Regions from separate parts of the Comamonas sp. Tr-654 genome, predicted to be linked through region 2. Evidence: predicted binding sites of a transcription regulator. Region 2 holds the regulator's gene; each other region holds the start of a gene.
The links. The regulator sigma-54, encoded in region 2, starts transcription at its own class of promoters, with help from an activator protein. The targets are predictions, from matches to a motif close to TGGCANGNAANCTGCTTT.
Positions count from the first base shown of each region.

Region 1: the regulator sigma-54 is predicted to act here: its motif matches at 1,589-1,606, upstream of F3J24_RS13880 (ammonium transporter).
Region 3: the regulator sigma-54 is predicted to act here: its motif matches at 1,759-1,776, upstream of F3J24_RS12770 (CmpA/NrtA family ABC transporter substrate-binding protein).

Region 1 covers NZ_VWWQ01000004.1:124,349-127,893, reverse strand. Annotated here, with positions in the region: gene cls (cardiolipin synthase) at 1-1,433, opposite strand, end outside; gene F3J24_RS13880 (ammonium transporter) at 1,642-2,874, shown strand; gene F3J24_RS13875 (hypothetical protein) at 2,901-3,221, shown strand; gene F3J24_RS13870 (glycerophosphodiester phosphodiesterase family protein) at 3,336-3,545, opposite strand, start outside.
Region 2 covers NZ_VWWQ01000002.1:17,136-20,680, reverse strand. Annotated here, with positions in the region: gene F3J24_RS24910 (hypothetical protein) at 1-573, shown strand, start outside; gene F3J24_RS05725 (RNA polymerase factor sigma-54) at 656-2,257, opposite strand; gene lptB (LPS export ABC transporter ATP-binding protein) at 2,403-3,185, opposite strand; gene lptA (lipopolysaccharide transport periplasmic protein LptA) at 3,182-3,545, opposite strand, start outside.
Region 3 covers NZ_VWWQ01000003.1:670,981-674,525, forward strand. Annotated here, with positions in the region: gene ntrB (nitrate ABC transporter permease) at 1-303, opposite strand, end outside; gene F3J24_RS12770 (CmpA/NrtA family ABC transporter substrate-binding protein) at 331-1,602, opposite strand; gene F3J24_RS12775 (nitrate regulatory protein) at 1,856-3,136, opposite strand; gene F3J24_RS12780 (DUF2809 domain-containing protein) at 3,194-3,545, opposite strand, start outside.

The sequences.
Region 1 (3,545 bases), on a different contig from region 2:
CTCAGGGCACCCAGCAGGTTGTCCCAGATGCGTTTCCACCAGCGAGTGGCGCGCACCTGTTCCAGCGTCACCGCATCGGACTCGCGCAGATAGCTTTGCTGGCGCTGACGGATGGCCTCGGTGATGGCTTCGTCATGCAGCAACACATTGTTTTCGAAGTTCAGGTCGAAGCTGCGCAGATCCAGATTCGTGGAGCCGATCAGGCTGACCGAGCCGTCCAGGCACAAGGTCTTGGCATGCAGCAGGCCGGGGCGGAATTCGTGGATCTGGACGCCGGCGCTCAGCAGCCGCCAGTAGTGGCTGCGGCTGACGGCGCCGACGATCCAGGAGTCATTGCGGGCGGGCAGGATCAGCGTGACCTGCACCTGGCGCAGCGCGGCGGCGCACAAGGCATCAAGCACCGTGCTGTCTGGCACGAAGTAGGGGGTGGAGATCACGACCTCGCGCTGCGCACAGGCCAGCAGGCTGGCAACCAGCTGGGGTGTTGAGCGTGCTCTTTCCGTCGGCCCTTCGGCAATCGCAACGGCATGGAAGCCGTCGTCAGCGGCAGCACCGGCCTCGGCCTCTATTGCCGGTGGTGCAAAGCTCGCATCGGACTGCGCCCAGTCGCTGGCAAAGGCCTGCTGCATCTGCATGACCACGGGTCCCTGCAGGCGCAGCATGATGTCCACCCAGGGGGCGTAGCGAGCCTTGATGTGAAAGCCCTCGTCGGCGCAGTTCTGGCTGCCGCAATAGTTGATCCTGCCGTCTATGAGCGTGATCTTGCGGTGGTTGCGCAGGTCGATGCGGCTGGTCAGCATGACCTTGAGCAGATTGCTGATGGGCAGGGCAATCGCCAGGTGCACGCCGGCCTGCTGCATCTGCTGCCACAGTGGCGAGCGCGTCAGTGCGCGCGATCCCAGTCCGTCGACCATGGCACGGCAGGTCACGCCGCGCTGTGCGGCACGCATCAGGGCATGGGCCATATCGGTGCCGGTGCCGTCGTCCAGCCAGATGTAGTACAGCACATTGATCTCGTGGCGCGCGGCATCCATGTCGGCCAGCATCTGCGCACGGGCATGTGCACCATCGCGCATCAGCTCGGCCCTGTGGCCGGGCAGCGGCGCAAAGCCGTTGATGGACGAGGCATAGCGGAAGGCCGGCAGCCATTGATCAGGAATGGTCGGCAGTGCCTGCGGGCTGCGGTCGGCATCGGTCGCGGCGCCGCTGCGAGACTGGCAGAACTCGCGCACATTGAGTCTTCTGCGGCCTGGTACGCGGCCCAGGGCCACCTCGCCAAACAGGTAGTACAGCAGGCAGCTCACATAGGGCAGCAGCACGATGACCATGAGCCAGGCCAGGCGCACGTCGGGCCGCATGTCCCGGCGCAGCAGGATGCGCAGGCCGAAACCGGTGATCAGCAATACATGAAGAGTCAGCAGTAGCCAGGTCATGAATCAGTGCAGCAACGATGGACCTTGTCGAGCATAACGGGCTCTGCCCCAAGCACAAGCTGCAAGCCCTGATTCATATGCAATGAGCTTGAACTCATTGATGAAAAAGCGCGAAATGCTATCAGTAATGTAGCGACAGAAGATAGACATGGCACTGGCATGGAACCTGCTTCCTTCCTTGTCAAAGCAAACAAGCAGGGGGGAGTGCATGGAAATGGTGCCATTGACTGCCATCGACAAGGCAGATACCGGTTGGGTCATGGTTGCGTCGGCGCTGGTCTTGCTGATGACCTTGCCGGGCATCGCCCTGTTCTATGCAGGGCTGGTGCGTCGCAAGAATGTGGTCAACACCATGGTGGCCGTGTTCGCGGTGGCCTGTGTGGTGACCCTGACCTGGTTCGGCCTGGGCTACTCGCTCGCGTTTACTGCTGATTCTCCCTGGCTCGGCAATCTGGGTCGCGCCTGGTTTGCCTCATTGCACTTTGATGGCCGGCGCAGCGTGATCTCGGTCAGCCATCTGGCGCCGCATCTGCCCGAAGCGGCCTATGCCCTGTTCCAGGCCGCATTCGCCATCATCACCACCTCGCTGATCGTGGGGGCCGTGGTCGAGCGCATGCGCTTTGCGGCCCTGCTGGTATTTGCCGCGCTGTGGAGCGTGGTGGTCTATGCCCCGGTGGCGCACTGGGTGTGGGAGAGCGGCGGCTGGCTGAACCAGCTGGGCGCACTGGACTTTGCCGGCGGTGCCGTGGTGCATGTGAACGCGGGTGTGGCGGCGCTGGTCTGTGCCTTCATGATGGGGCGCAGGCGTGGCTATGGCACAGAGCCCTTCGAGCCGCACAGCCTGGGCTGGACGGCCATGGGCACAGCGTTGCTGCTGTTTGGGTGGTTCGGCTTCAACGCCGGATCGGCCCTGTCCGCCGACGGGCGTGCAGCGCTGGCCTTTGTGGTCACGCTGGTGGCGGCCTCGGCCGCCGGGCTGGCATGGATGGTGGTGGAGTGGCTGGTGCGCGGCGCTCCGACCTTGCTGGGCCTGCTCTCGGGCATGGTGGGCGGATTGGTCGCCATCACCCCTGCAGCCGGTTTTGTGCAGGTGGGCAGTGCGGTGTGGATAGGCCTGATTGCGGGCGCTGTCTGCTTCTGGGGCGCAACCTGGCTCAAGCGCAGGCTGGGGGCCGACGACTCGCTCGATGTCTTCGGCGTGCACGGCGTGGGCGGCATTGCAGGCTCTATCCTCACGGCGGTGTTTGCCGATCCGCTGATCGCGGGCACAGGCGCCACGGTGCTGAATCAGCTGATTGCGGTGGCAGCGGTGGCTGCCTACAGTGCCGCAGCCACGGCCGGGGTGCTAGTGCTGATCCGTCTGCTGATGCCGTTGCGGGTGGATGCCGTGCAGGAAATGGAAGGCCTGGATATCAGCCTGCATCTGGAACGTCAGCACTAGTGATCCATCAAAGACAGGAGCGGTGTATGGAGGACAGCGAGCGAGTGGCGGTGGCTGCACATCTGCATGTGGTGTTGCGCCGCAAGACCGGCCGGGTGACCGATACCGAATGGATGGCCTGCAACCAGGCCTATGCACAGGCCATGGTGGCTTTTGCGCTGGAGCGTGCACGAGAGCAACAGGACGAGGAGCTGGCGCGCCTGGCCCGGCGTCTGCAGGACAGCTGGAGCGGCGACAAGCCCCGGCATGCAGCGCCTGCAGAGACCACGCAGAGCGATAGTTCGGTCACCACCAAGGCCGCCGAGATACTGCGCACCTCGGCACGCTATATCGGTGGGCTGCGCTGAGGCACAAGCCGGATCCGAGGCCGGGACGGCTTGGTGCCACGGATCACAATGCCTGTGATCCGTGGCAGTCCGCTGCAGCACGCTGAAGCAGGCTGTGTCGGCAACAAGCCTGGCCTATTGCTTTTTCAGCTCGGCAATATAGGCATCGCGGGCCTTCACGCCATCGGCCGTGAAGTCGGTGAACACGCCGTCAATGCCCAGACGGTAGTAAGCCAGATATTCCTGCAGCGGGTCGCCCTTGAAGATGCCCGCGAGCCGGCTGGCCTCGCTGCGGAAGGTAAAGCTGTGCACCACCAGACCGGCCTTGTGGGCATTGGCGATCAG
Region 2 (3,545 bases):
AGCATTCCCGCCTATCAGCAGCGTCCTGCCGGTATCAATGGTGGAAAAGACCTGCTCGGCCACGGTCTGCTCGAGATTTACATCAACCCCGGCCTGGAGATCTCCAACCGCGTGAAGAGCCACATCACGACTGCACTGTCCACACTCGTGGCCCCGCCGGCGCGAGCGACATCCGGCTTTTTCACCACCACGCTGACCTGGGACGGCAGCGGTGACGTCGATCTGCACACCTATGAGCCCGGAGGCTCGCATGTCTACTACCGCTACATGCGCGGCGCCAGCGGCTATCTCGATGTGGACAACACCGTCGCCTACGGACCTGAGCACTACTATGCATCCTGCGATTCAGCAAGACTGCAGGAAGGCACCTATCGGGTCGCCATCGCCAACTACGCCAGAGCCGCCGGCAGAGTCGCCACGGTACAGGTTGCATCCTGGGATGACGGCGTGCTGGGCACCAAGTCTGTCACCCTGGGCGCGGCCACAGGCGACAACCCGGTCTATGCCATGTTCAATGTCGTGGTGAGCAAGAACGCCCAGAACGGCAAGTACTCCGCAACGCTGGCCCCATAAGCGACGACGCTCATCCAGCCCAAGGCAAGCGGTCTTCATCAGGCCGCTTGCCTTTTTTCGCTCCGAGCCGCGCGGCGATTCGCTACAGCGCCTTGCGCAGCGTGGTCGTCGGTATCTTGAGCTGCTCGCGGTATTTGGCGACAGTACGGCGCGCACACTCAATGCCCTGCTCCTTGAGCATGTCGGCCAGCTTGGCGTCCGACAGCGGCTTTCTCGCATCTTCGGCATCGACAAACTGCTTGATCAGCGCACGCACGGCCGTGCTGGAGGCACTGCCACCGGTTTCCGTGCCCAGGCCCGAACCGAAGAAATACTTGAGCTCGAAAGTACCCTGGGGCGTGGCCATGTACTTGGCCGTGGTCACGCGGCTGATAGTGGACTCGTGCAGGCCCAGCGTGTCTGCGATATCGCGCAGCACCAGCGGGCGCATGGCCAGCTCGCCATGCACAAAGAAGTTCTTCTGCCGCTCCACGATGGCTTCGGAAACACGCAAGATGGTGTCGAAGCGCTGCTGGATGTTCTTGATGAACCAGCGCGCCTCCTGCAGCTGCTGCTGCAGCGCCGCATGACCGTCGCTGTTCTTGTGGCGACGCAGCACGCCGGCATAGATGTCGTGCACGCGTAGACGCGGCATGACCTCGGGGTTGAGCTGCACGGAAAAGTCCGACCGGCCCGAGCCGGCCCGCACCGGACGCACGATGACATCGGGCACCACGATATGGCGCTCCACGTCGACAAAGCGCCGACCCGGACGCGGCTCCAGCCTGGCGATCAGGGCCATGGCCTCGCGCAGCTGTTCCTCGCGCGCGCCGCACAGGCTGGTGAGCTTGCGCAGATCGCGCCGCGCCAGCAAGTCCATGGGCTGGGAACAGATGGCCTGTGCCAGCAGCAGCCGGCTCATATGCGCCTCGGTCGTACCCTCGTCCTCGGCCGTGCGGATCAGATCGCGCAGCTGCAGTTGCAGGCACTCGGCCAGATCACGCGCGCCCACGCCCACCGGCTCCAGGCTTTGCAGCAGCTTCAGCGCAATGGCAAAGTGCTGCTCCAGCTCCTCGCGCTCCTCCAGATCGTCGCCGGCCAGGCTCTGCGCCAGCTCCTGCAGGGAATCCTCGAGATAACCGTCGTCGCTGAGCGACTCGATGAGAAAGCGCAGCGCCGCCGTGTCTGCCGCACCCAGATGCAGGCTTAAGGCCTGGCGATGGAGAAAGTCGGTCAGGCTCTGGTGCTCGCGCGCCAGATCGATGGCATCGGTTTCATCATCGCCATCGCGGTTGCGCGTGGAGCTGCTGGCCGAGGGCGTCTCCCACTCGCTGCTGGATTCGCCGCCCCACTCCCCGTCCTGGCCGTCCATGCCGTCGGCCTCCCAGTTCAGCGTTTCTGGAGTTTCAGGGCTCGGTGTTTCCGCTACGGTTTCAGTAGCTAATTGCGCTTGCGATGCTTCTTTTTCAGCATGAATACCATCTGAAGTGCTGTATTCATTGGCGCTAGCAGCTACATCTACAGGAGCATCTCCCGCAGTTTCGGCCTCATCGCCCGCACGCTCCAGAAAGGGGTTGTCGACCAGCATCTGCTCGACTTCCTGCGCCAGCTCCAGAGTGGAGAGTTGCAGCAGCTGGATGGATTGCTGCAGCTGCGGCGTCAGCGATAAATGCTGCGAAACGCGTAGCGAGAGACCTGGCTTCATCGAGGCGCGGCTCCCAGACAATCATTGCAAACGCGCACAGTGCAGTGGGTTTGCCGCAGGGCTGCCCCAAGGCAGACCGCGGCGCAGCCGGTCAGGGCCCCTTCTGCAGGCGGCGACCACACAAAGTGAGGGAGCGTGGGGGTCATCACATTCTGAAATGTTCGCCCAGATAGACGCGGCGCACATCGGCGTTCTCCACGATCTCCTCGGGCGTGCCTTCGGCCAGCACATGGCCGTCGCTGATGATGAAGGCGTGGTCGCAGATGCCCAGCGTCTCGCGCACGTTATGGTCGGTAATCAGCACACCGATGCCGCGCTCCTTGAGAAAGCCGATGATGCGCTGGATCTCGATCACCGCAATCGGATCGATACCGGCAAACGGCTCGTCAAGCAGGATGAAGCGCGGCTGCGTGGCCAGGGCACGCGCGATTTCCACGCGCCGACGTTCACCGCCGGACAGCGCCAGCGCCGGCGACTGGCGCAGATGCTCGACGCGCAGCTCCTGCAGCAAGCCCGTGAGGCGCTTTTCGATCTCGCCCTGCGTCAGCGCCTTGCCTTGCTCGTCCTTTTGCAGCTCCAGCACGGCGCGCACATTGTCTTCCACGCTGAGCTTGCGGAAGATGGAGGCTTCCTGGGGCAGATAGGACAGGCCCAGGCGCGAGCGCTGGTGAATCGGCATGCCGCCCACCGGCTGGCCGTCGATGAAGATCTCGCCGCCGTCGCTACGCACCAGGCCCACGATCATGTAGAACGATGTGGTCTTGCCCGCACCGTTGGGGCCGAGCAGACCGACCACCTCGCCTTTTTGCACGGACAGCGACACATCCTTGACCACCTTGCGGCTGCCATAGGACTTGGCCAGATGCTTGGCCTCCAGGCGGCTGTCGGACTCGCCGCTGCGGCTGCTGGAGAAGGTCGGCTCACTCATTTCTTCTCGTCGGCTTTCTCGCCGCCCAGCGTCATGCTCGGGCGCAATTGGGTGGCAGGAGTGGCGGGCTTGGGCTGTGCGCCCGGCGTACCGTCCTTGGGCGCCATGATGGCGCGCACGCGACCGCCCTGGCCCACGGAGGAGCTAGGCAGGCCGCCGCTGGTCTTCTGGCCATCGACGGTATAGACGTCGGTGATGTTGTTGTAGACGATGATGGAGCCCGTGACCTGGTCGCTGAGCTGGCCGCCACGGTAGCGGCGCATCTCGCCACGGCGGATGAACTTGACGATATCGGCCTTGCCGTCGTATTCGATGACTTCGCCTTCGCCTTCGATGAACTCTTCGGGCTGACCGGCCACG
Region 3 (3,545 bases), on a different contig from region 2:
GCCGGTGGTGCTGGAGACCAGCGACCACAGGCCGACCAGCAGCGCCAGCCCCAGCAGCGGCGGCAATACCTGGCCAGCAAACGCTTCCGCGTGCCGGCGCCAGCGGCTGGGCGGTGCCGAGATCACCGCCGGGGATGCCTTGACGACAGCAGTATCTTTTTTCACTTCAGCCCTTGAAATATCTGCGTTACCAACTGCCTTTTCTGCAGTTTCCAGCTGTGCATCGTTGGCGGCCAGAGCGGCCAGTTTGGGGTCATGCGGGGGATCGAGTTCCAGCGGCGAATGAAGTGCGGCACTGACCATGATGTCTCTCCGTTAGGTGGGGCGGCCTCAGGCCTTGATCTTGAAACCGTCAGCGTATTGGGCCGGGTTCTTGCCATCCCAGACCACGCCGTCGATCAGCTTGCTGCTGCGCAGCACATCCTTGGGCACACTGACCTTGAGCTGGCTGGCCGCCTGCTGGTAAAGGTCGATGCGGTTGATCTGCTTGGCCACGGCCAGATAGTCGGGATGGGCCTTGAGCAGGCCCCAGCGCTTGTGCTGGGTGAGGAACCACATGCCGTCCGACAGATAGGGGAAGTTCACGGCCCCGTCGTTGAAGAACTTCATGTGGTTGGGGTCGTCCCAGGTCTTGCCCAGGCCATTCTGGTAGCGCCCCAGAATGCGCTGGTTAATGGCGTCCACGCTGGTATTGATATAGGACTTCTGGGCCACGGTCTCGGCCATCTTCGTCTTGTTCTGCAGGCTGGAGTCGATCCAGCGGCCGGCTTCGAGAATCGCCATCATCACGGCGCGGCAGGTGTTGGGATTCTTCTGTGCGAACTCACCCGTGGTTCCCAGCACCTTCTCGGGATGGTCCTTCCAGATGTCCTGTGTGGTGTTTGCCGTAATGCCTATGCCGTCCATGATGGCGCGATGGTTCCAGGGTTCGCCCACACAGAAGCCATCCATATTGCCCACACGCATATTGGCCACCATCTGGGGCGGCGGCACGGTGATCAGCTTGGCCTCGGACAAGGGGTTGATGCCTGCAGCCGCCAGCCAGTAATGCATCCACATGGCGTGGGTGCCGGTGGGGAAGGTGCCGGCGAAGGTGTATTCGCGCTTTTCCTTGGCCATGACCTTGGCCAGACTGGCTCCGTCGACCGCCCCCTTGTCGGCCAGGGCCTTGGACAGCGTGATCGCCTGGCCGTTGTTGTTCAGCCCCATGAGCACGGCCATGTCCTTCTTGGGGCCGCCCACGCCCAGGTGCAGGCCGTAGACCAAGCCGTAGAGCACGTGGGCGAAGTCCAGCTCGCCATTGACCAGCTTGTCGCGCACACCGGCCCAGCTCGCCTCCTTGCTGAGAACAATCTTCACGCCGTATTTCTGGTCCAGACCCAGCACCGAGGCCATGACCACGCTGGCGCAATCGGTCAGCGGAATGAAGCCGATCTTGACCTCTTTCTTCTCCGGCGCGTCGGAGCCTGCGGCCCAGGCGCCGTGGTGGCCCAAAGTGCCATAGAGGGCGGCGGCGCCGGCCACACGCAGAAACTCACGCCGGCCGCCGGCAGATACGGGCTCCGGCACGGGAGCAGTAGTCGAAGAAAGGCGCTGGCTCATGAGAAAACTCCATCAAGAATCGTGGTGAAGGCGATCCGGAAAACAAAAAGGCGCCCTTCCCTCCTCGGGTGTGAGGAGAAAAGGACGCCGTTGTCCCAGGTCACTCGTAATAACGCTTTAAGCGCGACCGCCTTTGGTCTGCTTGACATCAACAGTCATGCACAAACCATGCCAGACCTTGATCAGAGGTGGAGCAGGCTTTGCTACCCCGGTTTTGGCCCATATTTGGTGCAGCGCAACAAGCACAGCGCTGTCATAGCGATGAATTGGTGCTGCCAGGCAGCAGGTCCACCGTGGCCAGAATCGCCTCGGCCACATCCAGCATGCGCCGGTTCTGGTTCATGGCCGTCTGGCGGATCAGCTTGTAGGCCTCGCCCTCGCTGAGCTGGCGGTAGTTCATCAGCACGCCCTTGGCCCGTTCTATGGTCTTGCGCTCCTTGAGCGTGGCGCGCGCCTTGTCGATCTCGGTCTGCATGTCCTGCAGGCGCATGGACTGCTCCTGCACCAGCAAGACAATGCTCTTCTCGAGCTGCAGCCCGTATGCGCCCTCCGCAGGCAAGGAGGCTGCTGGCTGCGTGGCCCCCAGAAAGGCCGCAGCCGCTTCGGCGCGAGTCCCAGGCTGCGGCTGCATCTCCAGCAGCGCCTTTTGCTGACTCAGCGCCGCGCCCGCCTGCTCCAGCTTGCGCAGACATTGGGCCTGCAGCTCCTCGGCCAGGAATGCCTCAATCTGGTGCATGGCATCGAGCCGGCTGGAGCAGGCTTCAAACCAAGGCGAGCTCAGGCTGCGGTCCAGCGCCAGGCCGTCACCGGCCGTACAGCCCAGGCGGCGCAGCCGCTCGATCACCGTCATATCGGGACAGGCCCCGCATTGCTGCTGCCAGCGCTCCATTCCCGAGGGGCTGGCGAAGTCTGCAAACACCTGAAAGCAGCGCTCCTGCGATTCAATCAGATGCAGCCAATGGCGCTGACGCTCTGTCCTGCCGGCCCCTGCGGTAAACGCCGCGACCCCTGTGGCGCGCTCCTGGCCCGCCAGCTCCTTGCCCTGCATGAAATGAAACAGCGCCACCAGCAATTTCGCGATATCGGGATCGCAGGCGCTGTCCGCCGCCTCGAACACCACGGTCAGGCAGGCCGCAATCATGCGGATCAGCGCCTGCGTGCAGTCTTCGGCACTCAGCTGCAGCGCATCGCGCCTGCGGCGCAGCAGCGGCAGGGCTTCAAAGCCTTGCAGCGCATTGGCGATCGCATTGAACAAGCGAGCGCCATGCGCACCTGGCGCCCGCGCGCCCAGCTCTTCAAGTGCGAGGCAGACCCGCTCCATGACCTGGTCCACATGAAGGCCGTGGTCGAGCAGGCTCTGCTGCGCCTGTGCACCGCCGCTGACCAGAAAGATATTCGAGAGACCGCGCTCTTTTTGCAGCGCATGGACGAGCTCGGACATGCTCGCCACCAGGCTGCTGGCGCGGCTGATCTGTTCCAGCTCGGCAATCTCGCTTTGCCTTGCAGCCACCAGATAGTGCAGAGGCGTTTTCATGGGGTAGTGCTTGTCGTCATGTTGATGCCGTGGACGATCAGCACATTTCATGCCATCTCAGGCAGGGCGACGCTGCCGCCTCTCCCAGAGCTGGTCCACCATGGCACCCACACCGATTCCCACGACATAGGCCAGCAGATCCAGAGGATCGAAGCCATTGCCCAGCACCAGATAGGCCAGCTTGTTGGCGCGCACAGCCTGCATCCAGGGGGCCTGATAGAGCTGCAGGAACTCGATGGCAAAGGCGATGACCAGGGACCATGTCATGAGCTTGCCACGCGTGATGGCCGGCCGCAGCCAGGCCACGCACAGCAGCACCACCCAGGCCCAGAGCGCATCGCCCGGATAGTTGCCCAGCACGGCGGGAAAGGGCACGTAGCCCCGGCGCGAGGCCAGCCCGATGGCGATG